Linked DNA regions of Prochlorococcus marinus XMU1411. The protein of the gene in region 1 interacts with the protein of each later gene in a pairwise test. Links are inferred from orthologs where the notes say so. Each region holds a gene or a part of one and is shown in the gene's direction. Other genes may lie near its edges.

What was found.
Region 2: the proteins of ftsZ (region 1) and HA145_RS09060 interact in binary tests that used the Escherichia coli proteins (3 or more experiments, as listed by UniProt). The link is inferred for Prochlorococcus marinus XMU1411 from one-to-one orthologs.
Region 3: the proteins of ftsZ (region 1) and rlmN interact in binary tests that used the Escherichia coli proteins (3 or more experiments, as listed by UniProt). The link is inferred for Prochlorococcus marinus XMU1411 from one-to-one orthologs.

Annotation. Positions count from the first base shown.
Region 1 is NZ_JAAORI010000004.1:254,305-264,249, forward strand. The notes cover bases 2,549-5,417. They hold ftsZ (cell division protein FtsZ), read left to right. Parts: upstream 2,549-3,359; coding sequence 3,360-4,475; downstream 4,476-5,417. Other genes in these bases: HA145_RS07415 (cell division protein FtsQ/DivIB), read left to right, coding at 2,549-3,179; panB (3-methyl-2-oxobutanoate hydroxymethyltransferase), read left to right, coding at 4,636-5,409; hemW (radical SAM family heme chaperone HemW), read right to left, coding at 5,402-5,417. Outside these bases: tRNA (N6-isopentenyl adenosine(37)-C2)-methylthiotransferase MiaB, read left to right, coding at 1-962; HA145_RS07405 (D-alanine--D-alanine ligase family protein), read left to right, coding at 975-2,042; HA145_RS07410 (hypothetical protein), read left to right, coding at 2,053-2,463; more of HA145_RS07415, read left to right, coding at 2,460-2,548; more of hemW, read right to left, coding at 5,418-6,625; HA145_RS07440 (PIN/TRAM domain-containing protein), read left to right, coding at 6,721-7,830; HA145_RS07445 (ATP-dependent Clp protease proteolytic subunit), read left to right, coding at 7,871-8,533; HA145_RS07450 (ATP-dependent Clp protease proteolytic subunit), read left to right, coding at 8,560-9,171; ilvC (ketol-acid reductoisomerase), read left to right, coding at 9,282-9,945. UniProt on the Escherichia coli protein: Essential cell division protein that forms a contractile ring structure (Z ring) at the future cell division site. The regulation of the ring assembly controls the timing and the location of cell division.
Region 2 is NZ_JAAORI010000006.1:85,995-96,046, reverse strand. The notes cover bases 6,483-9,458. They hold HA145_RS09060 (rod shape-determining protein), read left to right. Parts: upstream 6,483-7,432; coding sequence 7,433-8,485; downstream 8,486-9,458. Other genes in these bases: HA145_RS09050 (hypothetical protein), read left to right, coding at 9,239-9,458; mreC (rod shape-determining protein MreC), read left to right, coding at 8,490-9,242; HA145_RS09065 (single-stranded DNA-binding protein), read right to left, coding at 6,931-7,302; HA145_RS09070 (DedA family protein), read left to right, coding at 6,483-6,934. In the rest of the region: mgtE (magnesium transporter), read left to right, coding at 1-1,312; HA145_RS09095 (RpoD/SigA family RNA polymerase sigma factor), read left to right, coding at 1,419-2,420; HA145_RS09090 (alpha/beta fold hydrolase), read right to left, coding at 2,405-3,319; HA145_RS09085 (carbohydrate kinase family protein), read left to right, coding at 3,409-4,407; tRNA (adenosine(37)-N6)-threonylcarbamoyltransferase complex ATPase subunit type 1 TsaE, read right to left, coding at 4,365-4,802; ahcY (adenosylhomocysteinase), read left to right, coding at 4,854-6,272; more of HA145_RS09070, read left to right, coding at 6,275-6,482; more of HA145_RS09050, read left to right, coding at 9,459-9,754; response regulator transcription factor RpaB, read left to right, coding at 9,938-10,052. UniProt on the Escherichia coli protein: Forms membrane-associated dynamic filaments that are essential for cell shape determination. Acts by regulating cell wall synthesis and cell elongation, and thus cell shape.
Region 3 is NZ_JAAORI010000005.1:30,506-40,534, reverse strand. Bases 3,884-6,836 are described here. They hold rlmN (23S rRNA (adenine(2503)-C(2))-methyltransferase RlmN), read left to right. Parts: upstream 3,884-4,813; coding sequence 4,814-5,860; downstream 5,861-6,836. Other genes in these bases: HA145_RS08300 (HEAT repeat domain-containing protein), read left to right, coding at 6,075-6,836; HA145_RS08310 (high light inducible protein), read left to right, coding at 4,632-4,784; HA145_RS08315 (DNA-directed RNA polymerase subunit beta'), read left to right, coding at 3,884-4,577. Outside these bases: HA145_RS08320 (DNA-directed RNA polymerase subunit gamma), read left to right, coding at 1-442; more of HA145_RS08315, read left to right, coding at 477-3,883; more of HA145_RS08300, read left to right, coding at 6,837-6,842; HA145_RS08295 (DUF2997 domain-containing protein), read left to right, coding at 6,990-7,205; HA145_RS08290 (DUF1257 domain-containing protein), read left to right, coding at 7,192-7,584; HA145_RS08285 (ferredoxin), read left to right, coding at 7,594-7,953; HA145_RS08280 (aldo/keto reductase), read left to right, coding at 7,964-9,157; 16S rRNA (guanine(527)-N(7))-methyltransferase RsmG, read right to left, coding at 9,159-9,872; HA145_RS08270 (J domain-containing protein), read left to right, coding at 9,962-10,029.

The DNA of each region.
Region 1 (9,945 bases):
CCTACATTTCTGAAGACATTACAAGTGCAAGAAGAGAAAGCTCTATTTGTGGCTGGGTGAATATCATATATGGATGTAATGAAAGATGTTCATATTGCGTAGTCCCCTCTGTCAGAGGAAAAGAGCAATCAAGATATCCAAATGCAATAAAAAGTGAGATCCAAAAATTAGCTGATGATAATTTTAAAGAAATTACTCTTTTAGGGCAGAACATTGATGCTTATGGTAGAGACCTTCCAGGAACTACAAAAGAGGGGAGAAAAGAGAATACCCTAACTGATCTTTTATATTATATTCATGATGTTAAAGGAATTAGCAGAATAAGATTTGCTACTAGTCATCCAAGATATTTTTCAAAAAGGTTGATTCAAGCTTGTTATGAACTTGATAAAGTTTGTGAACATTTCCATATTCCCTTCCAAAGTGGAAATGATGAAATTTTGAAGCAAATGTCCAGAGGATATACTATCAAAAAGTATAAAAATATTATCGAGAATATAAGATCATTAATGCCAGATGCATCAATCACAGCTGACGCAATAGTTGCTTTCCCAGGAGAAACCGAACAACAATATCAAGATACATTAAAGCTGATATCAGATATTGGCTTTGATCAAGTAAATACAGCAGCATATTCTCCAAGACCAAATACGCCTGCAGCAGTTTGGTCGAATCAACTTTCGGAAGAAGTAAAAAAAGCTAGACTTCAGGAAATTAATGCTTTGGTTGAGAAAACTGCTAGGAGTAGAAACCAAAGATACATCAACAAAATCGAAAGAGTTTTAATTGAGGGTTTAAATCCAAAAAATTCCTCTCAAATTATGGGTAGAACTAGGTCAAATAGATTAACTTTCGTAGAGATTCCAAAAAACATCAACTTTAATTTTTCATTGGGAGATGAAATTAATGTCAGAATAAATGAAGCAAGACCTTTTTCTTTAACAGGTGAACTTTATTTATAATTTTTTTTCTAAATGATCGGGGTAAATAAAAAATGTATTGGGTTAATATTTGGCGGGAATTCCAATGAACATGAAGTATCGATATCCTCGGCAAAAACGGTTTTTAGAGCCTTTAATTCAAAAATAAACAAACAACGCTTTAATCTTAAAGCCTTCTATATAGACAAATATGGAGATTGGATTAATAGTGATCTCTCAGAAAAAATCCTCATTGGGGAGACTGAGAATATTACAACAAAACAACAAGGAATTACTAATCGAGAAAAAATTAACTTTTTAGACGGTATTGAATTTCAAAATATTGATGTTTGGTTTCCTCTTTTGCATGGATTTAATGGTGAAGACGGATCAATTCATGGCTTATTGAAATTTACTCAAAAACCTTTAGTCGGATGTGGAATTGTAGGCTCTGCATTAGGAATGGATAAAATTATAATGAAGACAATTTTTTCTAACCTCAAACTTCCACAAGTTAATTATCTAGTTTTTCAGAATGAAGATCTCAAGAATAAAGAAGTCAAAAATAGGATGATTAATAAGATTTTAAAAAAATTAAATTTTCCTATTTTTGTTAAACCATCTAACTCCGGATCCTCTCTTGGCATCTCAAAAGTCACAAATAAATCAGAAATATTACAAGCAATAGAAAAGGCATGGGAAATTGATACAAGAATTTTAGTAGAAGAAGGTTTAGAAGCAAGAGAAATTGAATGCGGAATAATTGGAAAATCAAAACTCTTAACCTCTGAAATAGGCGAAGTAAAGTACGAAAGTGATTGGTATGATTACGATTCAAAATATAACTTAAATAATAAGATAACTATCCCAGCCGAAATAAATTCTAAAGTCGCTGAACAAATTAAGAATATTGCTATTCAAAGTTGCAGAGCTCTAAATATTTTTGGTTTTGCAAGAGTAGATTTCTTTCTAGAAAAATCTTCAAATAAAGTTTTTTTAAATGAAATAAATACAATTCCTGGTTTCACAAAAAACAGTATGTTTCCAATGCTTTGGAAAGCTTCAGGTTTAAATATTGAGCAACTTGTGGCTAAACTGGTAGACATATCTCTAGATTTATAATTCAAATAAAATGTTGCATGGACTTCTTTGGTTACCATTACTATTAATCTTCGTTTTATTAACTGCTTTGGGATGGTTAGAGAGAAGAAGGCAAAATCTTTTTAGGAGCTGGGCTAACGGTTCTGAACTTTGTAAATTAGATAGTTCAGGTGCAGCTTTTTTAAAAGATGGAGAATTAAAATGGAGCGCATTTGAGGCTGGTAAGTTTGAAGAAAAAGAAAGTTTCACAATCAAGAAACTAGAATTAGTTGAATTAATGGCACTAACTTCAGGAGAAGCTCCTCTAACAAATGAATCCCAAGGGAAGTGCAGGTTGAGACTAGTAGGTGGAGGGAAAGAGATGGATGTACCATTTTCAGATGCAGAACAGGCAAGAGCATGGATGGAGCAATTGATGGAAAAAGCTCGATGTGATTTGTGAAAAACCCAAAAAAAATTAAAAATAAATTCTCTTTATTTCTAATTTTATTTACCACAAGTTTAATAAGCCTAAAAACCCTAAAAGAGGTCAATATAAGCGACATTAGGATCTCTGGTAGTAAATTATTATCACAGAATGATTTAGTGAAAAATTCATCTTTAAAATTGCCAATCAGGTTAATTTTTATTAGAACTAATTTTTTAGAAAAAGAGTTAAAGCAAAATTTGTCGCTCAAGCATGTTTCAGTAAGCAGACATATATTTCCCTTTGGTTTGAAAGTTTTTGTTAATACTAGAACTCCGATAGCTTACGGCGAAAAAATATTTAATGATGAAAAAATATTAGGTTTTATTGATAAAGATGGGGTTTTTATCAAAAAACAAAATGCAGACAATACAAAATTTACCGATTTAACTGTACGAGTTTTTGGTTGGAAAAGAAAATTTAAAAAAGTATTATCTGAAATTTTAATTTCACGAGAGAAATATGAATTTGAGGTCGTAAAAATAACTTTTTCACCCAGTGGATTTCTAACTGTTGAGGAAAAAGATTTAAAAACAATATTTTTAGGATTTAACCCTAATTTAATCACTTATCAATTACAGATAATCAATAATCTAAAAAATGAATACAAGAAAAATAACTTTTCTGAAAAAATTGATAATATTGATCTTACTGATCCAAATAAACCAAAAATAAAAGTGTTCAAACCCTAATATTTGAGATTTGATTTTGAATAATTTTTTTTAATTATTGTAGTGTTGATGTGGGTTAAGCATATAAAACAAAATATTTAATAAATAAATATTTTAAGGTTTTTCCTCAACAAATTCCTACAGATGAGCTTAGTAAGTTCATAATGCACCCAATACTAGTATTAGATCCCTAATTAAGAGATGAGCTTCGGTAACAATCCAAACTTTGATCAATCGAGAGAAATCCTTCCAAGCCAAAACGCCAAAATAGAAGTAATTGGTGTAGGCGGAGGCGGAAGTAACGCTGTAAACAGAATGATTGATAGTAATCTTGAAGGCGTTTCATTCAGAGTTCTCAATACTGATGCTCAAGCCTTACTACAGTCATCTGCTCAAAGGAGAGTCCAATTAGGTCAAAACTTAACAAGAGGACTAGGAGCTGGAGGTAATCCAAGTATCGGTCAAAAGGCCGCAGAAGAATCCAGAGATGAGCTGCAACAATCATTAGAGGGTGCTGACTTGGTTTTTATAGCAGCTGGAATGGGTGGAGGTACTGGGACGGGAGCAGCCCCAGTTGTCGCTGAAGTAGCAAAGCAAAGCGGTGCATTAACAATTGGCATAGTAACTAAACCCTTTTCTTTCGAAGGGAAAAGGAGAATGCGTCAAGCAGAAGAAGGAATTGCAAGGTTGGCAGAAAATGTTGATACTCTTATTGTCATCCCTAACGATCGGTTAAAAGAGGTTTCATCGGGCGCCTCTATTCAAGAAGCATTTAGGAATGCAGATGATGTTCTAAGAATGGGAGTCCAAGGTATAAGTGAAGTAATAACCCGCCCAGGCGAGGTTAATCTTGACTTTGCTGATGTCAGATCAGTCATGACAGAAGCTGGTACAGCTCTTCTTGGGGTAGGTATTGGTTCTGGCAGATCACGAGCGATAGAGGCTGCTCAAGCAGCAATTAATAGTCCATTATTAGAAGCAGGAAGGATTGATGGTGCAAAAGGTTGCCTTGTGAATATCACTGGAGGGAGAGATTTAACCCTTGATGATGTGAACTCAGTAGGAGAAGTTATTAGCGATGTTGTAGATCAGGATGCGAATATAATCGTTGGTCAAGCAGTGAACGAAGACATGGATGGTGAGATACAAGTCACCGTAATTGCAACTGGCTTTGATACAAACCAACCATTGAAGCAACAAAGAATAAGAAATAGATTATCAAATCAATCTTTTTATAGTGATTCGAACAACAAAGATACTGGAGCGAGTATTCCAGAATTTTTGAAATTAAGGCAGAATAAAAAAGATATAAATTAAAAGTTAAATTAAACTAAGGTGACTCGGTTATCTCGCCTGCCTCAAGCATCCCTTGTGGCTGCTACCTTCCGGTCCTGACCAGGTTTAGGCGTTAAAACCGCGAAAGGCCGAGTCAGTATTATATTAGCAATTCTTGATTAAAAAAGATACATAAATTCTCATGTTGCCTTCAGATCTCATCAAATATAAAGAGAAATCTCAAAAGATTATTGCATTAACTGCATGGGACTCAATATCTGGATCTATTGCAGAACAAGCTAATGTTGATCTTGTTTTAGTTGGAGATTCACTAGCAATGGTGTGTTTAGGATACAAATCCACATTGCCGTTAACTTTAGAAAACATAATCTACCACACTAATGCTGTATCAAGAGGGTTCAAAAAAGGAATTGAAGAACAACCTTTGGTGGTATCAGACATGCCTTTTTTGACTTATCAATGCGGAGATGATAAAGCTGTAGAGTATGCAGGAAAAATAATTCAAAGTACTTATGCAAAAGCTGTAAAGGTCGAAGGAGCTGAGCCAGAAATACAAAAAGTTATTTCAAGGTTAATTAGAATGGGAATCCCTGTTATGGGGCATATAGGACTTACACCACAAAGCTATTTAAATCTTGGATTAAAAAAACAAGGCGAGAGCTTAGAAAGCCAAGAAAAAATCAAAAGAGAAGCTTCGATACTAGAAAATTTAGGGTGTTTTTCAATAGTTCTTGAACATATTCCTGAGTTACTTGCTAAAGAAATACAAAACGACTTAAAAATTCCCACAATAGGTATCGGTGCAGGTAAATATTGCGATGGGCAAGTAAGAGTTACTGCTGATTTGCTGGGTCTCAGTGATGACCAACCACCATTTTGCCAACCCATTATTCAAGGGAAGAAATTATTTAAAGATAAATTAAAAGAATGGATAGAATCTGAAAGACTTAACTAATCTCATCCCACCATTTGAACATAGAAATAAGAATTTGATTGCTAAGCTCCATACCTTTTGGATTACTTAAAAAGAACCTATAACCCTTTCTAACTAATAATCCACTCTCAAGATATGTTTCCCATTTTGCAAGCAATTTTCTTAAATTACTTTCAAATTTTTTATTCCCCCAGTTTTGTTCTTTAAAAACTTTATGGATATCTAGACCCTCTCTAAGTCTCAACCCCAACATTATTTTCTCATCCAAATCTTTATAAACAAAATCTTTATTAATGAGTGATGAATCTAAATTTAGTTCGCATTGTCTGATTACCCATTCTTTATATTCCTTACTAACTCTTGGTCTAGTTAACTTTTCCCCCCAAGGCGAACTAGTAGAACCTTGACCAAAACTCCACCAGCCTAATCCACTCCAATAAACTCTATTATGTCTGGATTGATGACCAGGGAAACAATAGTTTGAGATTTCATATCTTGAGTAGCCTGAGTTCTTTAAGATTAAATGAGTTAATTTACTATTTCTAAAAGCCTCTTCATCATTTGGAAGTTTTAATTTCCCTGAATTAACTAATTTCTGAAAAACAGTGCCATTTTCAATATTTAAATCGTAAATGGATATATGTGGTGGTAAAAAAGTTATTGCTTTTTTTAAGTCATCTTGCCACTCTTTAAATCCACTAAGTGGCAAATTTTGAATTAAATCAAGGCTCCAGCTTATTATTGACCCAGAATCGTGGACTCTTTTCAACCATAAACAAGATTTTTCAGCATCCTCTCTCAAATGCCGCCTACCCGCGTTTTGCAGTATCTGATTATTAAAACTTTGTACTCCGAGGCTAAATCTATTGATCCCAGCATTTATGAATCCATTAAGGTCATCTTGATTAAAACTTGCTGGGTCAACTTCCATAGTTATTTCAGCACCATAGTCAATTCCGTAATTTTCTTTAAAAATGTCAATTATTTCTTTGATCTGTTTAGGATCCAAAATTGATGGTGTGCCACCTCCTAAATAAATTGTCGAAAGAGGAGATTTATCTTTAATTGACAATATTTCTTTGTATAAAAAGTGTAAATATTCTTTAACAGTTTTGCTTCCATAACCTTGTAAAGTTTCAACTTTGTTTCCAAGTGGAATAACTGCAAAATCACAATAAAAACACCTCCTATGGCAAAAAGGAATATGTACATAGGCACTTCTTGGAAACTTATTCATAATCTAGATACATTTTTAAGCTCCAAAAAAGCATTTAGGATCGAAAAAATAAGATCCTTATTTACTCAATTAATAAATCCTAGTAGATTATAGATATGACAGATGCCTTAGTATTAATTTTATTTGTATTGTCTGGAGCTGCCTCAGGATGGCTTGGAGTTGATTTATTGCCAGTAGACATCCTTAAACAGGTATCTAATGTAGAAGGTTTTAGAATTGTTTTAGCGATAATTGGTTTATTTATAGGATTAGCCGCAGGTTTTGTATTTCTTCAACTTAGAAAGACTTTTCTTGATCAAATAAGGACAATGCCTACAGACTTATTAATAAGTAGGTCAGTTGGCTTAATTTTGGGATTACTTGTAGCAAATCTCCTACTTGCTCCAATACTATTAATTCCTTTCCCTAGAGAAGTCTTTTTTGCAAAACCCTTAGCAGCAATATTAAGCAATATTTTCTTCGGAGTTCTCGGATATAAGTTAGCAGATACCCATGGAAGGACATTATTGAGATTATTTAATCCAAATAATACTGATGCATATTTAGTTAATGAAGGCATACTCCCTGCTGCAAGTCCAAAAATTCTTGATACCAGCGTGATTATTGATGGCAGAATAAATGGCCTATTAAGTTGCGGATTGTTGGAAGGACAATTAATTGTTGCTCAAAGTGTAATTGATGAATTACAAACTTTAGCTGATTCAAGTAGTAACGAAAAAAGGTCTAAAGGCAGAAGAGGTTTAAAATTATTGAAAGAATTAAGAGATTTATACGGTAGAAGACTTGTAATAAATCCGACAAAGTATGAAGGTAATGGGGTAGATGAAAAACTCTTAAAAATTACTGAGGATATGACAGGAACTCTAATTACGGCCGATTATAATCTCTCGCAGATTGCGGAAGTTAAAGAATTAAAAGTCATGAATTTGAGTGATTTAGTCATTGCTTTAAGACCAGAAGTACAGCCAGGTGAATCGCTGAATATAAAAATCGTAAGAGAGGGGAAAGAAAAAATGCAGGGTATTGGATATTTAGATGACGGAACTATGGTTGTGATTGATGAAGCAAAAAATTTCGTGGGAAGCAGATTAGATATTATTATAACGGGAGCACTACAAACTCCTACTGGAAGAATGGTCTTTGGAAAACTTATAAATAATCCTGAGTCAAACAAATCTTTTAAATCTCCAGCGACACAGGGCTAAATATAGCTAGAATCAAATCAATAACAATTTTGTGATACAAATGACTGTATCTGCTCCTTATTACGGCGAAAACACCGTCATGAGGACCCCACCCCCTGATCTGCCCTCTCTTTTACTTAAAGAGAGAATTGTCTATCTTGGTTTACCATTATTTTCAGATGATGATGCGAAAAGACAATTAGGTATGGATGTCACTGAGCTAATCATTGCCCAACTTCTTTATCTAGAATTTGAGGATCCAGAAAAACCTATCTATTTCTATATAAATTCAACAGGGACAAGTTGGTACACAGGTGACGCTGTCGGTTTCGAAACAGAAGCTTTCGCTATATGCGACACAATAAGCTATATAAAGCCTCCAGTACATACAATCTGTATCGGACAAGCGATGGGAACAGCCGCAGTTATCCTTTCATCTGGCACTAAGGGACAAAGAGCTGCCCTCCCGCACGCCTCTATCGTTTTACATCAACCTATAAGTGGAGCAAGAGGTCAAGCAACAGATATCCAAATAAGAGCTGAGGAAGTTTTGAAAAATAAAAAGTCAATGCTGGAAATTCTATCTCGAAATACTGGGAAGACTATCGAAGAACTTTCTAAAGACTCAGACAGGATGAGTTATCTCAACCCTCAAGAAGCTTTAGATTATGGAGTTATAGATAGAATACTAACAAGTCAAAAAGATTTACCTAATAAAATTTAACTCTCACAAACAACTACTTTAAAATCATGCCAATAGGAACACCAAGCGTGCCTTACAGACTTCCAGGAAGTCAATACGAAAGATGGGTTGATATATATACAAGACTAGGAGTAGAAAGGATTCTTTTTCTTGGACAAGAAGTTAACGATGGTATTGCAAATAGCTTAGTTGCACAAATGCTTTATCTTGACTCTGATGACAATTCCAAACCTATCTATCTATACATAAATAGCCCAGGAGGATCAGTGACTGCCGGCTTGGCTATATATGACACTATTAAATATGTAAAAAGTGATGTTGTAACAATATGTGTAGGCCTAGCAGCCTCTATGGGTGCGTTCCTTTTAGCTGCTGGAACCAAAGGTAAAAGGGTTGCTTTACCCCACAGTAGAATAATGATTCATCAACCCCTTGGAGGAACATCTCAACGTCAAGCAAGTGATATTGAAATAGAGGCTAAGGAAATTTTAAGAATTAAAGATATGTTAAACATGTCTATGGCCGATATGACAGGACAATCATTTGAAAAAATCGAAAAAGATACTGATAGAGATTATTTTCTAAGCGCAGAAGAGGCAAAAAACTATGGTCTGATTGATAGAGTAATCACTCATCCAAGCGAAGCCAATCAATCTTAAATTTTCTAAATAAATTCTTTAATTTTCATTTTTAAATTAATAATTTGTTGGTTTATTTACACCTTTAATGTCTAAAATATTAATTATCAAATGAAAAGAAGTTACAACTAATGACCCAACTCTTTTACGACACAGATGCAGATCTAAGTCTTTTACATAATAAAACAATAGCGATAATAGGATATGGTTCACAGGGACATGCACATGCCTTAAATCTTAAGGATAGCGGTATGGATGTAATTGTAGGATTATATAAAGGAAGTAAGTCTGAAAGCAAAGCTATTAGCGATGGTTTACAAGTCTTTAGAGTTTCTGAAGCTTGCGAAAAAGCAGACTGGATTATGATTCTCCTTCCAGATGAATTTCAGAAAGATGTTTACCTTAAAGAAATAGAACCAAACTTAAAGGCAGGAAAGATATTAAGTTTTGCTCATGGCTTTAATATTAGATTCGGACTTATCAAACCTCCTAGTTTTGTGGATGTTGTAATGATTGCTCCAAAAGGGCCTGGACACACTGTTCGTTGGGAATATCAAAATGGTCAAGGAGTTCCAGCGTTGTTTGCAGTAGAGCAGGATTCTTCCGGAAGTGCAAGATCATTGGCAATGGCTTACGCAAAAGGGATTGGAGGAACTCGAGCTGGGATACTTGAGACAAATTTTAAGGAAGAAACAGAAACTGATTTATTTGGCGAACAAGCAGTTTTATGCGGGGGCTTATCAGAACTCGTTAAATCAGGCTTCGAGACTCTTGTAGAGGCAGGATATCAACCAG
Region 2 (10,052 bases), on another replicon or contig:
CGTCGCTGGAAATTATGATGAGGCAAAATTACTTTTAGAGCCTTCCCAACCAGTTGATATTGCAGATGCAATTGGCAGCCTTCCATTAATATTGCAGGCATTGGCATTTCGATTGTTAAAGAAAAATGAGGCAATTGAAGTTTATGAATATTTAGATCCAATAGTTCAGCAAACTTTATTAGACAGACTTCGTTCGGGAGAAGTTTTGGAAATAGTAGAGAAAATGTCTCCTGATGATAGGGTTCAACTATTTGATGAATTACCTGCAAAAGTTGTAAGAAAATTTTTGTCTGCTCTAAGCCCTGGGGAAAGGAAAGTAACAGCTGAATTACTAGGTTATGAGCCTGAAACTGCTGGAAGATTAATGACAACTGAATTTATAGACCTTAAAGAGATGCAAACGGCAGCTGAGGCTCTTTCTTTAGTCCGAAAGAGAGCTCCTTTTACAGAGACGATTTACAGCCTATATGTTACGGATAAAGAAAGACATTTGACTGGTATTCTCTCTTTAAGAGATCTTGTAACTGCTGATCCATCTAAGCCAATTGGAGATGTTATGACAAAAGATGTGGTAAATATTTCTACGAATACGAATCAAGAAGAGGTAGCAAGAGCAATACAAAGATATGATTTCTTAGCGCTTCCAGTTGTTGACAAAGAAAAAAGACTTGTTGGGATAGTAACTGTCGATGATTTAATTGATGTCATAGAGCAAGAAGCAACAAGAGATATTTATGCAGCGGGAGCAGTTCAATCTGGAGATGAAGATGATTATTTTCAAAGTAGTTTGTTTACGATGGCTCGAAGAAGAATATTATGGTTATTAATTTTAGTTTTAGCCAATGGTTTGACTACAAAAGTTATAGCGATGAATGATCAAATTTTAAGAGAAATAGTTTTGCTTGCTGCATTTATTCCTTTGCTCATAGGCACTGGTGGAAATGTTGGGGCTCAAAGTTCAACTGTCGTTATAAGAGGTTTAAGTACTCAAAAATTAAAGTCTCTTGGAGCTATAAAAGCAGTTTTTAAAGAGGCCGTAACTGGAGCTCTTTTGGGTATTTTGATGATGCTTGTGGTATTTCCTTTCGCTTGGTGGCAAGGAGAAGGCTATTTAATAGCCTCTGCGGTAGGGATAAGTTTAATTTCTATAACGACTTTAGCTGCAACTACTGGAGCTATCCTCCCTTTGTTGTTTCATAAAATGAGATTAGACCCAGCTTTAATGTCCTCTCCTTTTATAACAACTGTCACTGATATTGCAGGTGTATTTATTTATCTAAGTACAGCAAAATGGCTGTTAAGTTCTTCTTAAACTAAAATTGACTAGGTAGTTGTACTCATTTTTGTAAATTTGTGGATTTTTTTGTTTAACTTTACAATTCTTAATGGTATTGTTTACAAAACAACATTCAACTTTCATGTCTTCTGAAACATTAAGTGAGAATAAACTAGCGACAATATCAAGTTTAAAAGCCTCTAATGATGTCGACCTTGTCAGATCCTATTTAAGGGATATCGGCAGAGTTCCACTTCTTTCTCATGAGCAGGAAATTACGCTTGGAAGACAGGTGCAAGAATATATGCAAGTCGAAAGAGCAGAATTAGAAATTATTGAATTAACAGGAGATAAACCAACTATAGAGGAATTATCAAATAAATTAAATTTATCTACTTCCGTAATCAAAAAAAGATTGAGAGCTGGTCAGAGGGCTAAAGAACGGATGGTCGCAGCTAATTTAAGATTAGTGGTTAGTGTTGCAAAAAAATATACAAAAAGAAACATGGAATTATTAGATTTAATACAAGAAGGAACTATAGGATTAGTAAGGGGTGTAGAAAAATTTGATCCCGCAAGAGGTTATAAGTTTTCTACATATGCATACTGGTGGATTAGACAAGGTATTACTAGAGCAATAGCGGAAAAAAGCAGGGCAATAAGGTTACCAATTCACATAACCGAGATGTTAAATAAATTAAAAAAAGGTCAAAGAGAGTTGAGTCAAGAAATGTCTAGGACTCCTACAGTTAGTGAACTTGCTAAATATGTAGAGCTTCCTGAAGATGATGTAAAAGATTTGATGTGCAAGGCAGGGCAGCCAGTTAGTCTTGAAACAAAAGTTGGAGATGGTGAAGATACTGTCTTATTAGATTTACTAGCAGGTGGTGAGGACTTGCCAGACGAACAGATAGAGATGGATTGTATGAGAGGAGATCTTCATTCTCTTTTGCATCAATTACCAGATCTCCAATGTAGAGTTTTAAGAATGAGATATGGGATGGATGGTGATGAACCAATGTCTCTTACAGGTATAGGTAGGGTACTTGGAATAAGTAGGGACCGAGTTAGAAATCTAGAAAGAGATGGACTCAGAGGTTTGAGAAGACTTAGTGATAACGTAGAAGCCTATTTTGTTTCTTGAATAAATTCAAGAATTAACTGATTTGTTTTTTCAGGTTCTTCATCGTGCGGACAATGTCCAGCACCTTCGATAATATCTAACCGCTTTATATTCGTGAATTTTTTCTTCCACTCTTTAGCTTCACCTAAGGATTCCCAAGGATCTTTTTCTCCCCAAATCAATTGGATGGGAGGTTCAATTTTATCAAAAAGATCTGTAGCGAGATAGTCATCAAATAAGTTAATAAAGCCACGAAATGCTTCTTTGGAGTTTTGTCTTTGTGAGGGTTGATATAATATTTCAATTAACTCTTCATCGATATTTTTTTTGGACGGGTAAGCTTGTTCAAGTATTTTCTTAATAACTTTTGGATTGGCAGCTCTCGTAAAAAGTGTGTTACTAATTATTCTTTGTCTTACTATCGTTTTAAGAACGGGTCTAAGTAGATTCATTAATATATCACTTTTTTTTAAACGTTTATCATCCATAGTTCTTTGTGCGCAATCAATCAAAATCACTCCCTTACATTTATCTTTGAGAATTTCAGCAGCTTTCAATGCAATAACACCACCAATTGAGTTTCCAACTAAGTAAATAGGAGATTTTATTACCTCTTCACAAAATGCTGATATCTGACTACCCCATAAGTCAAATGAATATTTAATTGAGTTTTCTTTATCAGCTTCGTAATTTAATAAAGCACTAGGCTGACTGCTTTCTCCAAATCCTAATAAGTCAATTGCGTAGCAGTTAGAAAATTTACCAAGAAAATCTTGATTATGTCTCCAGTGGTTTTTTGATGCTCCAAATCCATGAACTAATAAAATTTTAATATTTTTTTCAGAAGTAGATTCTTTTGATAAAGACCATGAAATTTCCCAATTTTTCCACTTCCAAGTTTCAGATTTATTTAAAGACACGATGAATATGTTTTTAATTAAACTTTAATTCAAAAAAAAATTATTCGTTTTTAATAAATTATTCTTAGTTAAGTAAAATAGTTCATTTTATGAAAAGGAAAAAGGTCATATGCATTGGAGAGGCTTTAATAGACAGAATCAGAAATAAATCAAATCAAGGATTTACAGATTTTTTGGGAGGTGCTCCAGCTAATGTTGCTTGTGCATTAAGAAAATTAAAAATAGATTCAACATTTATAGGAAGTTTGGGGAGTGATGATTATGGAAAAAAATTTATTAGGCAATTTAATGAATTGGAAGTTAATTTAGATTTCTTGCAATTATATGATGATTCATCTACTCGCTTGGTTAATGTAGATAGAGATCAATTTGGAGATCGTTTTTTTTCAGGCTTTGAGGAAAGTTCTCATTCATTCTTTGCAGACGAAGTTCTTAGTAAGAAATTAATCGAAAAAGAAATTTTAAATTTGCAGAAATCTTTTCTAGAAACAAAATATTTGGTTACAGGAACGATCTTGTTATCATCACCAATATCAGCAGAGACTATTTTTTTTCTTATTGAACAGGCTAAAAAATTGGAAGTCAAAGTAGTTATTGATTTGAATTGGAGAGAGGTCTTTTGGGATCATTCAAGTTTTTCATCAGAAATTAGTAAAGCGGCTAGAGTTAATTTAATCAAGAAATTTTTAAATCATGCTAATGTTTTAAAACTTGCTAAGGAAGAAGCAACTTTATTTTTTGAGGATGAAAATCCCTTACTAATTTCTCAACAATTGTCTAATAGACCAGATGTAATAATAACTGATGGGGAACATCCCGTTTCTTGGTATATCAGTGGATTGCAGGGAATTACCGAAACCCCTACTTCACAAAAAATTGTTGATACAACTGGGGCAGGAGATGCTTTTCTAGCTGGCTTAATTTCAAAATTAATTTCTTCTGGCTACCCTTCAAATAAACTAGAGACAGAAGATTGCATTAAGTTTGCAGGTGTTTGTGGATTATTAACTTGTCTTGGTGAAGGTGCTATCGAGCCACAGCCCGATTATGAGAAGGTTAACAAATTTCTGGGATCTCTTATTTCGTAGTTTCTTCCATATTTATTTGCGTAACTAATTTTTATTTTCCAGAAATTATCAATAACTGGTTCTATTAATTCTGGCCATTCAATAACTAAAATAGCTCGTCTTTGTATGGCCTCTTCTTCTTCTGAAAAAAAAACTTCTTTTGCTGAAGAAACATTTTCTAACCTGTATAAATCAAGGTGAATTAGTGGAATTTTTCCAGAGTTATAGTGATGCGATAAAGCAAATGTAGGGCTTGTAATTTCCTCAGAGATTGACAAGCCTTTAGCAATCCCTTGAACAAATGAAGTTTTCCCAGCTCCAATTGGACCCTGTAATAAAACAATTGATTGAGGATTTAATTTGTGTGACAGTTTTTTTCCTAAATTTAAAGTCTCTTTTAAATTCTCAACAAACACAAAATTACACAAAAATCATTTATAGTTTAATAGAAAAAGTATTTACACGATATGGTAATCGCAAATTCAGTTAAAACCTCTACACCTAATTACGTAATTTCTGATATCTCTTTATCAGATTTTGGTCGTAAAGAAATTAAAATTGCCGAAACTGAAATGCCAGGATTAATGGCGCTTAGAGATAAATATCAATCTGAAAAGCCACTAAAAGGTGCAAAAATAGCTGGAAGTCTTCATATGACTATTCAGACTGCAGTATTAATAGAAACTCTTGTTGATCTTGGCGCAGAAGTGAAATGGGCTTCATGCAATATTTTTTCAACTCAAGATCATGCTGCCGCAGCTATCGCAGATCAAGGAATTTCTGTATATGCAAAAAAAGGTGAGACACTTGATGAATATTGGCAATATACACATTACATTCTTGATTGGGGATCCGACTCACCGAATATGATTCTTGATGATGGGGGAGATGCAACTGGCTTATTGATACTTGGCAGTAAAGCAGAAAAAGATTTATCTGTTTTAGATAATCCCGGTAACGAAGAAGAAATTGCTTTATTCAAATCTATAAAATCTAAGTTGGAAAATGATAGTAACTTTTATTCTAGAATTAAGAGCAATATTATTGGTGTCACTGAAGAAACTACAACGGGAGTCGCAAGACTTTATCAACTGCAAAAGCAAAATGCTCTACCTTTCCCTGCAATTAACGTTAATGATTCAGTAACTAAGAGCAAATTCGATAATTTATATGGCTGCCGAGAATCTCTAGTTGACAGCATCAAGCGTGCCACTGATGTGATGATTGCTGGGAAGGTTGCTTTAGTAATCGGTTTTGGAGATGTAGGTAAAGGATCAGCCCAGTCTCTAAGAGGACTTGGTGCAATTGTAAAAGTTGCTGAAGTTGATCCAATTTGTGCTCTTCAAGCTGCCATGGAAGGTTTCAGCGTTGTTACATTAGACGATGTTGTGCAGGATATAGACATATTTGTTACGGCAACTGGGAACTATCAGGTAATAACAAACGAAAATCTTGTCAAGATGAAGAATGAGGCCATCGTTTGTAATATTGGCCATTTCGATAATGAAATTGATGTGGCATCATTGAAAGATTATCCATGGGAAAATATTAAGCCGCAGGTTGATCACATAACTTTACCGAGTGGCAATAAAATAATCCTTTTAGCTGAAGGTAGACTAGTTAACTTGGGTTGTGCCACTGGACATCCAAGTTTTGTTATGAGTAATTCTTTTACTAATCAAGTCCTAGCTCAAATTGAACTTTTCAATAAGTCAGAAAACTATTCTAAGGAGGTTTATGTTTTACCAAAACATTTAGATGAAATGGTAGCTAGATTACATCTCGATAAAATTGGTGCAAAATTAACAAAATTAACCAAAGAACAAGCTGATTATATTAATGTTTCTATTGAAGGACCTTATAAACCAGATCTTTATAGATATTAAGTTTGAGCCTTATTTTTTTAAATTTTCTTACTTCAATCCCCGACTACATTAGTTTGGCTGTAGAAAAGAATTCAATAATTGCATACCTCACTATTTGTTTGGCTATGTTTTTAGAAAATATAATACCTCCAATACCTTCGGAAATTATTATGCCTTTGGGAGGGTTTTTCGTCTATCAACAAAAATTAAATTTTTATATTTTAGTTTTTTGGGGATTACTTGGAACTATTTTTGGATCATTGCCTTGGTATTATCTAGGAAGATTAGTAAATGAAAAAAGACTTTCAAATTTTCTAGATAAACAAGGAAAATATTTGGGTATTTCTTCTAATGATTTAATTAAAAGTAAAAGGTGGTTTGATAAATACGGAGTTTCTTTAGTTTTTTGGGGCAGATTAGTACCAGGTATAAGAACTTTGATTTCAGTTCCCGCTGGCATAGAACTTATGCCATTAAGAAAATTTTTGATTTGGACTTCATTTGGTAGCTTGATATGGGTAGCGCTTCTCACTTATGCAGGTTATTTATTTGGTGAAAATTATCCAATAATTGAAATTTACTTAGATCAAATCAAATATGTTGTAAAGCCAATTTTAATTTTAATTTTCTTATATTTTTTTATAAAACTTCTTATTAGATTTATTAAAAAATATAGAGACTAGAAAGGGATTTCACTAGAGTTACTGCTGTTAGAATATTGATTATTTTCAGACTCTTTTTTCGAGCTTAGCAAGTTTAATCTATCTACTCTAACAACCGGTTTGTATCTATCTTCCCCAGTATTTTTATCTTTCCAACTATCAATTTTAAAGCTTCCTGTTATTCCAATTAAGGACCCTTTTCTTACGTAATCTGCTGCTATTTGGGCTTGCTTGCCCCATATTTCTAAATTGAACCAGTCTGGCTCTTCATCTCTGCTTCTTCTGTTCACAGCAAGAGTGAAATTGGCTACGATACTGCCTGATTCAAAATATCTTACATCTGGTTCTCTACCAGCTCTACCAACTAGGTTAATAGTGTTAATTTCCATAATTTTTTTTTTTAATACTACTCATATTTCCAGATTCTGCTTAAGTTTTGCGTGCTAATCATAACTAAACAGGCGAATTGTGAGAGCTTTATAAAAAATAGATATATTATTTATAAAAAGAATTCTTATTGTGATTTTTAACAGATTTAAATTTTCTAGAGACATTGGCATAGATTTGGGAACAGCCAATACTCTTATACACGTATCAGGTAAGGGAGTTGTTTTACAAGAGCCCTCAGTAGTAGCAATGGATTTAGAAGAAGGAGTTCCATTGGCAGTTGGTAAAGAAGCAAAGTTAATGCTTGGCAGAACACCCGGGAATATAAGAGCTGTAAGACCACTAAGAGATGGAGTTATCGCAGATTTTGACGCCGCTGAGCAAATGATAAAAACATTTATTCAAAAATGTAACGAAGGTAAGGGAATAATAGCTCCAAGAATAGTTATTGGTATTCCAAGTGGAGTTACCAGTGTTGAGCGAAGAGCTGTAAGAGAAGCTGGATTAGCAGGAGCTAGAGAAGTTCACTTAATTGATGAACCTGTTGCGGCGGCAATAGGCGCATCATTACCAGTAACTGAGCCAGTTGGAACTATGATCGTTGATATTGGCGGTGGCACCACTGAGGTAGCAGTATTGAGTTTGGGTGGGACTGTATTAAGTGAATCGGTTCGAATAGCTGGCGATGAAATCAATGAATCAATTGCTTCATATCTTAAGAAAGTTCATAATTTAGTTGTTGGAGAGAGAACTGCTGAAGATATTAAGATCAAAATTGGATCTGCATTTCCAGATGATGAATTTGATAAAACTTCTTTGGAGGTAAGAGGCTTACATCTTTTATCTGGTCTTCCAAGGTCAATAACTTTGACATCAGGAGAAATAAGAGAAGCTATGGCTGATCCACTTAGCAAAATAGTTGAAGCTGTGAAAAGAACTTTAGAGAGAACCCCACCTGAACTTGCTGCAGATATTGTGGATAGGGGCATTATGCTAGCTGGTGGTGGAGCTTTAGTAAGAGGCATTAATGATTTGGTTAGTGATGAAACGGGAATTTTTACACACATAGCTGAAAACCCACTCTTGTGCGTTGTTAATGGATGTGGAGAGGTTTTAGATGATTTTAAAAAGCTCAAAAGAGTTGTTGATACTCCAGACTTTATAAGGAACGCGATTAGAGATTAATAATATGTTAAAACTCCGACGAATTTCAGCTAGTCGTTGGTGGCATAAAAAGAAAAATTGGATATTGTTTGGAATTTTTCTTTTTTTGATTTTCGTAAGAATATCTAAAGGTTATCTTTATAAAGATTTTTATTATTTTATTTCGAAGCCTTTTTGGCCTGGCCAATTTCAAAAAGAGGTCATTCTTGAGAGCATAAACAATGAAAATTTAATAAAATTTAACTTGCTTAAAAAAGATAATATGAGATTGAGGGAAATGTTATATCTTCAAGGATCATCTAATAATGATGCTATTTCTGCTGCAGTTATTTCTAGAAAAACAGGTAGTTGGTGGAGACAATTGATATTAAATAAAGGTTCAAAAGATGGTGTTAAAATTGGTAGTATTGTTTTGGGGCCGGGTGGATTACTAGGAAGAGTAAATAATACTTCTTTATTGACTTCTTCGGTAACATTATTAACTTCTCCAGAAAGTACAGTAGGGGTATGGGTGGATAGAATTCAACTTAATGGATTACTTATCGGTTCAGGAGATGATTATCCTAATTTAATACTCTATTCAAAAGATGCAAATATAAAAGTAGGAGATTTTGTATCATCCTCTCCCTCAAGTACTTTATTACCTCCAAATATTCCTATTGGTGTTGTCAAATCTATAGAAGAGCCATTTAAAGGAAAAAAAAAGGCAAAAATATTACTTTTAGCAAAACCTCAACTAATTGATTGGGTGCAAATATTAAAAGTAAAAATTGAATGAATAAATTTTTTGCAAAAAATTTGCCTATGTTTTTTTTTATTTTTGTACCAATAATCTTCTTATGGCATCCTAGTTGGCTTGGTTTTTTAGGTATTCAGCCATATTGGCCCTTATTTTGGTTATTGCCTTGGTCAATGATTAATGGATCAATTAATGGACTGATATTTGGGTTATTTTTAGGTCTAATTTTAGATTCTTTAACTTTAGATAATAATTTCACTCAAATACCAGGTTTAATTTTGTGCGGCTTTTTGTTTGGGAGAATTAAAACACATGGTTATAATTTAGTGGGTCATTTTAGATATGGATTAATTTGTTCTTTTGGAAGTCTTTTATGTGGGACTCTTTATTTCTTTCAGATATTGTTTAAAAATTTTTCAAATTATACTTTTTTACTGTTTATACCCAGTATTCAAAACATATTGGCTGAAGTTTTTCTTACAGGTTTATTTGCTCCTTTTATTTGCTCCCAACTTTTAAGAATGTTTAAGTTTTCTAGGAGAAATGTGTAGTAATAAATTTTTGTAAATCAATAAAAAGTGTGCGAAAAAATTTATATTCTTAAATTATTTAAGATTTTTGTAAATGTGCGGAATATCTCTTTGAGGGTTCTTAATGTTATATTTTTAATTGTTAGAATAAATATTCAATGCAATAAATCTTTGCTTTGAAATATCTGGAAATCTATTTTTACTATGTCAAAAGCAAGTATTTTAGTTGTTGATGATGAACCAGCAGTTTTGAAGGTATTAGTTACGAGACTTCAACTAGCAGGATATCAAGTTTATTCAGCCACTAACGGCGAAGAAG
Region 3 (10,029 bases), on another replicon or contig:
AACTGAAGCACGTATGCTCATGTTGGCTAGTAATAATATCCTTTCTCCTGCGACTGGTGAACCAATTGTCACTCCATCACAAGATATGGTTTTGGGATCTTATTATCTGACGGCTTTGCAACCGAATTATGAAAAACCGGATTTTGGAGAAAATAATACTACATTTGCTTCACTAGAAGACGTCATTTTTGCTTTCGAAGATAAAAGACTCAGCTTGCATCAATGGGTTTGGCTGAGATTCAATGGAGAAGTAGAAGATGAAGACGAAATGAGTAAGCCACAGAAAACTGAACAGTTGGAGGATGGCTCAAAATTAGAAATTTGGAATCTAAGAAGAGACAGATTAGACTCCCAGAATAATTTAATAAGTAGATATGTTTTGACAACTGTTGGGAGAGTAGTGATGAACTATACCATCATCGATTCTTTATCTAAAACGTAATCTTTAAAAACTATTTTTCATTCACAAAAAAAACATGACATCATCTAAACCTAAAAAAACTTCCAGAGTACGTAAAACTTCTAAAAATTCAAAAAAGGATAGTCCAATTGTAATGCCTACCTTGGCTAGAACGCCTGCAACATTTAAAAATAAAGTTGTGGATAAGAAAGCTTTAAAGAACTTAGTCTCTTGGGCTTATAAAACTCATGGCACTGCAGTAACTGCAGCTATGGCTGATAATTTAAAGGACTTAGGTTTCAAATATGCTACACAAGCTGCTGTTTCTATTTCAGTAGATGACTTAAAAGTTCCTGAAGCTAAACAAGATTTAATTGGACAAGCTGAAGAGCAAATATCTGCCACAGAAGAATGTTATAGACTTGGTGAAATTACAGAAGTTGAGAGACATACGAAAGTTATTGATACCTGGACAGAAACTAATGAGAGATTAGTAGATGCTGTAAAGAATAATTTTAACCAAAATGATCCTCTAAATTCTGTTTGGATGATGGCTAATTCAGGAGCAAGGGGTAATATGTCTCAGGTAAGACAATTAGTTGGCATGAGAGGATTAATGGCTAATCCTCAAGGAGAAATCATTGACCTCCCAATAAGAACTAATTTTAGAGAAGGATTGACTGTTACTGAATATGTAATTTCTTCTTATGGAGCAAGGAAAGGGTTAGTAGATACTGCTTTGAGAACTGCTGATTCTGGCTATTTAACAAGAAGATTAGTGGATGTAGCTCAAGATGTAATTGTTAGGGAAGAAGATTGTGGAACAGAAAGATCGATAGTTATTGAGGCTGAAGATGGCAAATTTGGGACAAGGCTTCTTGGTCGACTTACAGCTGAAGATATTTTAGATTCTGAAGAAAATTTAATTGTTCCTAAGAATACAGCAATAGATCCATCACTGTCAGAAAAAATTGAGTCAGCATCTATTTTAAAAGTAAATATAAGATCCCCATTGACATGTGAAGCAAACAGATCTGTTTGTAGGAGATGTTATGGATGGGCTTTAGCACATAATCATTTGGTTGACTTAGGTGAAGCAGTAGGAATAATTGCTGCTCAATCCATTGGTGAGCCAGGGACTCAGTTAACAATGAGAACATTCCATACTGGAGGCGTCTCAACTGCTGAAAGTGGAGTGGTAAGATCGAAGATTTCTGGTAAAGTTGAGTTTAGTTCAAAGGCAAAGGTTAGAGGATACAGAACTCCACATGGTGTAGAAGCTAAACAAGCGGAAGTCGATTTCATATTAAAAATAGTTCCTAAAGGAAGTAATTCCAGCAAATCTCAAAAAATTGAAGTTTCTAGCGGATCGCTTTTATTCGTTGATGATGGTGAGGAAATTAATTCTGACATAACAGTTGCTCAGATTACTGCTGGAGCGGTTAAAAAAAGCGTTGAAAAAGCAACAAAAGATGTTATCTGTGATTTAGCTGGTCAGGTAAAATATGACAAGGTTCTTCAACCAAAAGAAGTTACAGACAGGCAGGGAAATATTACTCTAAAAGCTCAAAGATTGGGCAGATTATGGGTTTTGGCCGGAGATGTATATAACTTGCCACCTAACGCAAGACCTGTTATCTCATCTGGAAAAGTTGTAGATGAAGGAACTGTTTTGGCAGAGGCAAGTCAATCAAGTGAGTTTGGTGGACAAATTCGCTTGAGAGATTCCATAGGAGATTCCAGGGAAGTTCAGATTGTTACTACTTCAATGTCTTTAAGTAATTTTAAATTAATTGAAGAATCTACACACGCAGGCCAAATATATAACTTGGAATCTAGTGATGGAACATCTTATCGATTGAACACTTCCCCTGGTAGTAAAATTAGCAATGGTGAGATCATCGCAGATTTAACAGATGAAAGGTTCCGTACAAAAACTGGCGGGTTAGTAAAATATGCACCAGGATTAAGCGTCAAAAAAGCAAGATCATCAAAAAATGGTTTTGAAGTTAGTCAAGGGGGTACATTACTTTGGATTCCTCAAGAGACACATGAAATAAACAAGGATATATCTCTTTTAATGATTGAAGATATGAAATGGATTGAAGCAGGAACAGAAGTTGTAAAAGATATATTTAGTCAAACTTCAGGAATTGTTACTGTGACCCAGAAAAATGATATTCTCCGTGAAATTACTGTAAGAAATGGAACTTTTCATGAGTGTGATGATGAAGAAGTTTTGAATAGATTTACAGAAGAAGGTAGTCTTGTAAATCCTGGTGAAAAGATTTTGGATGGTATTGATAATACAGAAATTCTATTTGTTCAGAAATTAGAAACCGCTAAATCTAGAGGCTTATTATTACGAACTGTAGAAGAATTTACTATTCCTGATCAAGCAGAATTACCTGAATTATCTCATATTCAGCAGGAAAAAGGACCACATTTAGGCTTAAAAGCTATCCAAAGGCTGATTTACAAAGACGGTGAATTGATAAAATCAGTTGAAGGTGTTGAATTGCTGAGAACACATTTAAGCATTCAAAGCTTCGATGCTACTCCTCAAATGACCATTGATGTAGAGTCGATTGTAGATAAAAATGATGACTCTATTAATAGATTAAATTTAGTAATATTGGAGTCTATTCTTGTTAGGAGAGATACTATATCCGACTCTAGTCATGGATCAACACATACAGAATTACAAGTCAAAAACAATCAAGAAGTTAAAGCAGGTGATGTAATAGCTACTACTCAAATTCTTTGTAAAGAAAAGGGAATAGTTCAATTGCCCAATGTTTATGACGATGAACCTATAAGAAGATTAATCGTTGAAAGAGAAGAAGATAAAATTAAAATTAATATTAATAATAAAGCAGTCGTTAAAGTAGGTGATCGTGTAGTTGATGGTGATCCTATAAGTAAATCTGAAAATTCTACTTCTTGTGGAGAAATTGAAGAAGTTTCTAGTAGTTCAGTAACCTTAAGACTTGGTAGGCCTTATATGGTATCTCCTGATTCAGTTTTGCATGTTAAAGACGGAGATTTAGTTCTTAGAGGAGATGGTTTGGCGTTACTTGTTTTTGAAAGACAAAAAACTGGGGATATTGTTCAAGGATTGCCTCGAATAGAAGAGTTATTAGAAGCTAGGAGACCCAGAGATTCTGCAATTTTATGTAAAAGATCCGGAATCGTTCAGATTAAACAAGGTAATGATGAAGAATCAGTTTCTTTATCTGTTATTGAAAAAGATGATTTAGTTAACGAATACCAACTTCTAATTGGTAAGAACATAATGGTTAGTGATGGACAACAAGTCACAGGGGGAGAAGTTTTAACTGATGGTCCAATTAATCCACACGAATTATTAGATTGTTACTTCAGCGATCTAAAAGATCAGAAACCTCTTATAGATGCAGCACGAGAGTCGATAGCCAAACTACAAAGAAGTATGGTAAATGAAGTCCAAAACGTTTATAAGTCTCAAGGTGTTGCAATCGATGATAAGCATATTGAGGTCATTGTCAGACAAATGACAAGTAAAGTCCGTATAGAAGATGCTGGGGATACTACTCTACTACCTGGCGAACTTGTAGAATTGAGGCAAGTAGAAGATACAAATCAAGCTATGTCAATTACAGGAGGAGCTCCTGCAGAGTTTACTCCGGTTTTATTGGGTATAACTAAAGCTTCTCTTAACACAGATAGTTTTATATCAGCAGCTTCATTCCAAGAAACAACAAGGGTTCTCACGGAAGCCGCAATTGAAGGTAAATCTGATTGGTTAAGAGGATTAAAAGAAAATGTTATTATTGGAAGACTAATACCTGCAGGCACTGGTTTTAGCGGATTTGTAGAAGAATTAGCCTCAGAGGCTGGTCCCCATCCTGATATACTTTCAGAAGAATCTGGTGGTTATAGAAGAGCACAGAATTTAAGGCCAGATTATACAGTTGATATGCCAAAATCACCCGCAGCGAGCTCTGGTGCAATTCTTGATGATCCTAGTGATGAAGACTTGGAGACAACTCGTAATAGACATGGAATTGATGCTTCTTCAAGTAATTTTGCAGCATTTGCAAGACCTAATGCAGAAAATCAATTTTCTGAGGATCAACTCCCAGATCCCGCTGCATTGGAGGGATTACAAGAGGAGGGCCTTCTATCTGATGAATAAAAATTATCTTTTATTATTATTAAGTACTAGAATAAACGTATTACTAAGTTTGTAATGATGAAGCCAGAGATTGTTCCGGAGAGAAAATTACCTCGCTATGGATTCCATTTTTATAATGAGAGACTTAACGGGAGATTAGCCATGATTGGATTTATTGCGCTTATTCTTACAGAATTATTTCTAAAACATGGTTTGTTGTTATGGTAAAAATAGTCTTTTACTAAAGATAGAATAATTTGAAAAATCTTCTTGGAAGTACTGTTAGAGAACTAGAAAATGTAGCTTTAAATTATGGTCAAGCTGCTTTTAGAGGTCGCCAAATTTATAATTGGATCTATAACTATAGAAATAAGAACAAAAATATTGATCAAATAGATGTCTTACCTCTAGATTTTCGCAAGAAGTTAAAAGAAGATGGTTTTAAAGTAAGCGAACTTAGTCTTCAAGAAAAAAACTTAGCCAATGATGGCACTCTAAAGTTATTACTTTCTACAGAGGATAATGAAAGTATTGAGTGTGTTGGTATACCAACTGAAAAAAGACTTACAGCATGTCTTTCTAGTCAAGTTGGATGCCCCATGGACTGCAAATTTTGCGCGACTGGTAAGGATGGTTTGAAAAGATCTTTAAAAGCAAGTGAAATATTAGATCAAATCTTATTTATTGAAAATGAAATGAATAGAAAAGTAACTAATATTGTTTTTATGGGAATGGGAGAGCCATTATTGAATATTGATGAATTGCTTTTGTCAATAAGATCTATAAATGAGGATTTTCAAATTAGTCAGAGAAAGATAACTGTAAGCACAGTAGCTGTTCCAAAAATGATCAATAAATTATCAGAAAAGTCTTTCCAAATTTTAGGCAATTGTCAATTTACTTTAGCTATAAGCCTACATGCTTCAAACCAAAAAACAAGAGAAGCTATAATACCAAGTGCAAAAAACTACGAGATCAAAAATATAATTGCAGACTCTAAGCAATTTGTAAGAGATACTGGCCGGAGGGTAAGTTTTGAATATTTAATGCTGAGTGGGGTTAATGATAAATCAGAACATGCTAGTGAATTGATTAATTTGCTAGGAGGTTTTCAGTGCCACGTAAATTTAATACAGTACAACCAAATTGATGATGTTGAATTTAAACGAGTCTCTTTAAAAGATCTGCAATCATTTCAATCAAGACTGTCTAATAATGGTATCGCAGTTAGCTTGCGAAAAAGTAGAGGTCTGGATAAAAATGCTGCATGTGGTCAGTTAAGACAAAATTCAAGAAATGAATAATATTATCTAAGGAAAAATTTTTAAAAGTATATTAAACAGGTTATTATTGACTTAATTAAATTTAAATCTTTTGGGTTTTATAAAGACAAAAATTTTACCTTTCGCTATCGTTGCACTTTTTGGTATTGCCTTCTTTGCGGTTAGTGCAAGAATTTGGTTACCAGGAGATATGATGTCGCCTGCTCCCATGAATTAATATTTTTGGTTTTTGAAAATGACAAAAAACAAGGATCCTAAAAAAGAAAGCTTAGCTGAAATTGCAGTTGATCCTGATGTTTTGGCTAGAGAATTGGCTTTAGAGATTGAAATTGACCCTTTGGAACAAATTGATGAAGATGTTTTTTCAAAAGGTTTAAACATAACTCAAGAATGTAACGAAGCTTTGAAAATGCTTGTTGGTAATAGAGAAGAAAGAATACAGGGCTTAAGAATATTTTGTGAATTTAGAGATAAAAGATCTTTACCACTTTTGTTACCATTACTTGACCAACCTTGTCCTGTAGAGAGAATGAGTGCCGTATATGCTTTAGGTCGTAATCCATGTCCTAGTGCAGTTAAGAAACTTGTCAGTCTTTTGGAGACTGACGATAACGCTTATGTAAGAAGAGCAACTGCATGGAGCTTGGCTAATTATGATGACCAAATTGTTTTAAAGCCATTAATAACTGCTTTAAAGAATGATGTAGCTGCAGTGAGGTTATGGTCATCTAGTTCTTTAGCTGAAATTGGAAATGTTTCTTTGGAAAATGCTCAATTAGCAGCAGAACAACTTTTGATTAGTTTAAAGATTGATAATGAATCAGGTGTAAGGAGTAATTGCATCTGGTCATTGTGTAGGTTGTACGAAAAATTAAATAATACATTTCAAGAAGGTTTCGTTGATGAATGTACTAAAATAGCCCTTTTTGATAAAGAGCCATCTGTTATGGAAGAAGCAAAAACCGCCTTGGATTCAATGGGTATGCAAGGTTTTTATAATTAAATATCTAATTTTTTTTACCAGAACTTTATCAAAAAATTTATTTATCAGATATTCAATATAAAAATTAAAATTATTTAACTTGTACCAACTGAAACAAAATATTTTCGTTATTGTGTATAAAGTTAAAGTACAAAGTACTTGAATTTAATGCCTCAAAAAACATTGAGATTCAAAATTCATCAAGACGGAAGAGTTGAAGAGACTGTTGAAGGATTTACAGGTGTTTCATGCAATGAAGCTACAAGAAATCTCGAAAACGCTCTTGGTAAAGTAACAGTTAAAAATAAAACATCTGATGCTTTCATCTCTAATCAAAATGAAAAATTAAAACAATCCAACCACGAATCTAATGTCACACTTTAGTACGATTAAAACCCAGCTCAAAGATTCAGAGCCATTAATTAAAGCCTTAAAAAATCTTGGTTACATTATCAACCAGGAAGAAAAGTTTGTTAAAGGCTACAGAGGTAAATTTACAGCTGTTGATATCAGCTTGAATCTCCCAGGCGATACTAAAGTTGGATTTAAATGGGATAATAATTCAAATTCATACGAGCTAGTTACAGATCTCGATCTATGGAAATTTGAGATCCCTGTTGAGAGATTTATCTCTAAGGTTACTCAAATGTATGCCTACGAAACCATTATTTCCAAAACAAAAGAGGATGGTTATCAAATCGTAGAACAAAAAAACCAAAATGATGGTTCTATTGAATTGGTTTTAACCAAGTGGGATAACTAATTTCATATTATGGATTTAACCGATCCATTTGATAATGTTCAAAAAAATATAGAAATTTCAGGATTTGAGCCTACTTTAGGTGGTCAATTAGCTGAAAAAGCTGTTTGGGTTGATGAATCTAAGTGCATTGGTTGTCAATACTGTGTACACGTTGCCTCAAACACTTTCTTAGTTGATGAATTTCACGGTAGGAGTCGAGCAATCAGACAAGATGGAGATAGTGTTGATGTTATACAAGAGGCAATAGATACTTGCCCTGTTGATTGTATTCACTGGGTTAAGTTTGAAGCATTAGATGATCTAGAGAATAGCCTCGATAGGGACATGTTTCAATCATTTGGAAAACCACCAAGAATGAATAAGCATTAATTTTAAGAAGATGCAATATCGGAGATTTGGTCGAACCAATCTGATGATCCCTATTTTATCTTTGGGTGGTATGAGATTTCAAAAAAGTTGGGAACAATTAGATTTTTCTGAGATTTCATATGAAGAACAAAATAAAGTAGAAAATATTTTGAATCTGGCAAACAAATATGGCTTAACTCATGTCGAAACTGCTAAGTACTATGGCACTTCTGAGGTGCAATTAGGAATAGGTTTTGAAAATATCAAAAAAATCCCAAACATTATTCAAACGAAGATTCCTCCAAATAGTGATCCAAAAATTTTTGAGAGAGATGTAATGACAAGTTTAGAAAAGTTGAAGGTTAAAAGAATTGATTTGCTAGCAATACATGGCATTAATACTGATGAACATTTACATCAAGCTGTTAAAGATGACGGTTGTATTAACGTTTTAAGGAATTTGCAAAAAGAAAATTTAATTGGATCTATTGGATTTTCTACCCATGGAAAATCTTCACTTATTGAGAAGGCTATATCAACAAACTTATTTGATTATGTAAATTTGCACTGGTATTTTATTAATCAAGAAAATACAAAAGTTATAAATTTAGCAAATAAATATGATCTCGGGGTTTTTATAATAAGTCCCACTGATAAAGGGGGACATCTTCATAATCCATCAACAAAAATGTTGGAACTTTGCAGACCACTTCATCCTATAGTTTTTAACGATCTTTTTTGCTTAAGAAATAAAAACGTCCATACTCTTAGTGTGGGTGTTGCTAAAGAAACAGATTTTGATCTGCATTTAGAAGCTGTTTCGTTGTTATCAGAATCTGAAAAGTATGTTCCAAAGATAATAAACAGAGTAAGGCAGGAATCAATTAATGCTTTAGGTTTAGAATGGTATCTAAATTGGAATAGAAATTTACCGAATTGGGAATATACTCCAGGAAATATTAATATTCCTGTTTTGCTTTGGATTTCAAATTTAATAGATTGTTTGGATATGGAAGGATTTGCCAGAGCTAGATATCAATTGCTTGGGAATGGAAGTCATTGGTTCCCTGGATGTAACGCTAATTTATTAGATGTGAATGTTTCTGAAAGCCAATTATTGGATGTTTTAGAGGGTCATATAAATCCAAAAAAAGTTATAAATAAATTAAGAACTTTAAAAGAGAAGTTTGGAGATAAGGTTGCTAAAAGATTATCAAAAGAATAATTTATAGTGGATTTTTCTCAGGTTTGCCAACTTTTCTTGGGTAAATTTCAGGGCAGAAATTTTTTGGTTGAATAAGAATAATATTTCGGGTGCCTTTATTTCTTGGTAATTGTATCTCTTTTTTATCTTTAACTTTCCCTTCTAATATTTCTAAAGTTTTATCTAGATTTTTGCTTTCTTCATTCGTCCATTTGCCACAATATAAAACTCCAAACCCTTCTTTTTTTAACATGGGTAGAATATATTCTGAAACTGTTGATGGATTACTAACTGCTCTAGTTGTTGCAATATTAAAATTATTTCTCATTGACGATTGGTGGGCTAAGTTCTCAACACGATCATTGATTACATGAATATTGTTTTTGAAATTGATCTGTTCAACTAAAATTTTTATTGCATCTGTTTTCTTTTTCAAAGAATCAATTAGGTATATCTCAGAATTAGGATGAGTTACTGCATAAGCTAAACCTGGAAAGCCACAGCCTGATCCAATATCTAAAAATTTTTTATTATCAAAATTAATATTCGTGAAAGCTTTGAATGGCCAAATGCTGTCAAAAACTTGAGATACCCAATAATCGTCCCCATCAGTTAATCTTGTAAGATTGGTCTTATTATTTAATTCTTTAATTTTAATTTGTAACTCTTGAAATAAATTAATTTCTTCTTCAGTTATTAAGGAAAGAATTTCTTCTGGAATTTTTTGTTTTTTCATTTAGTTATAAATATGAATTTTAAGCATCCATTAAATACATTCTATTTAGTAAAAATTTATTAGAATTACAATATTAATAAAAGATTATTTTGAAAGGGGCAACTTCCTATTACAAAATTTTAGGTGTAAATGAAAATGCATCCAATCATGAATTAAG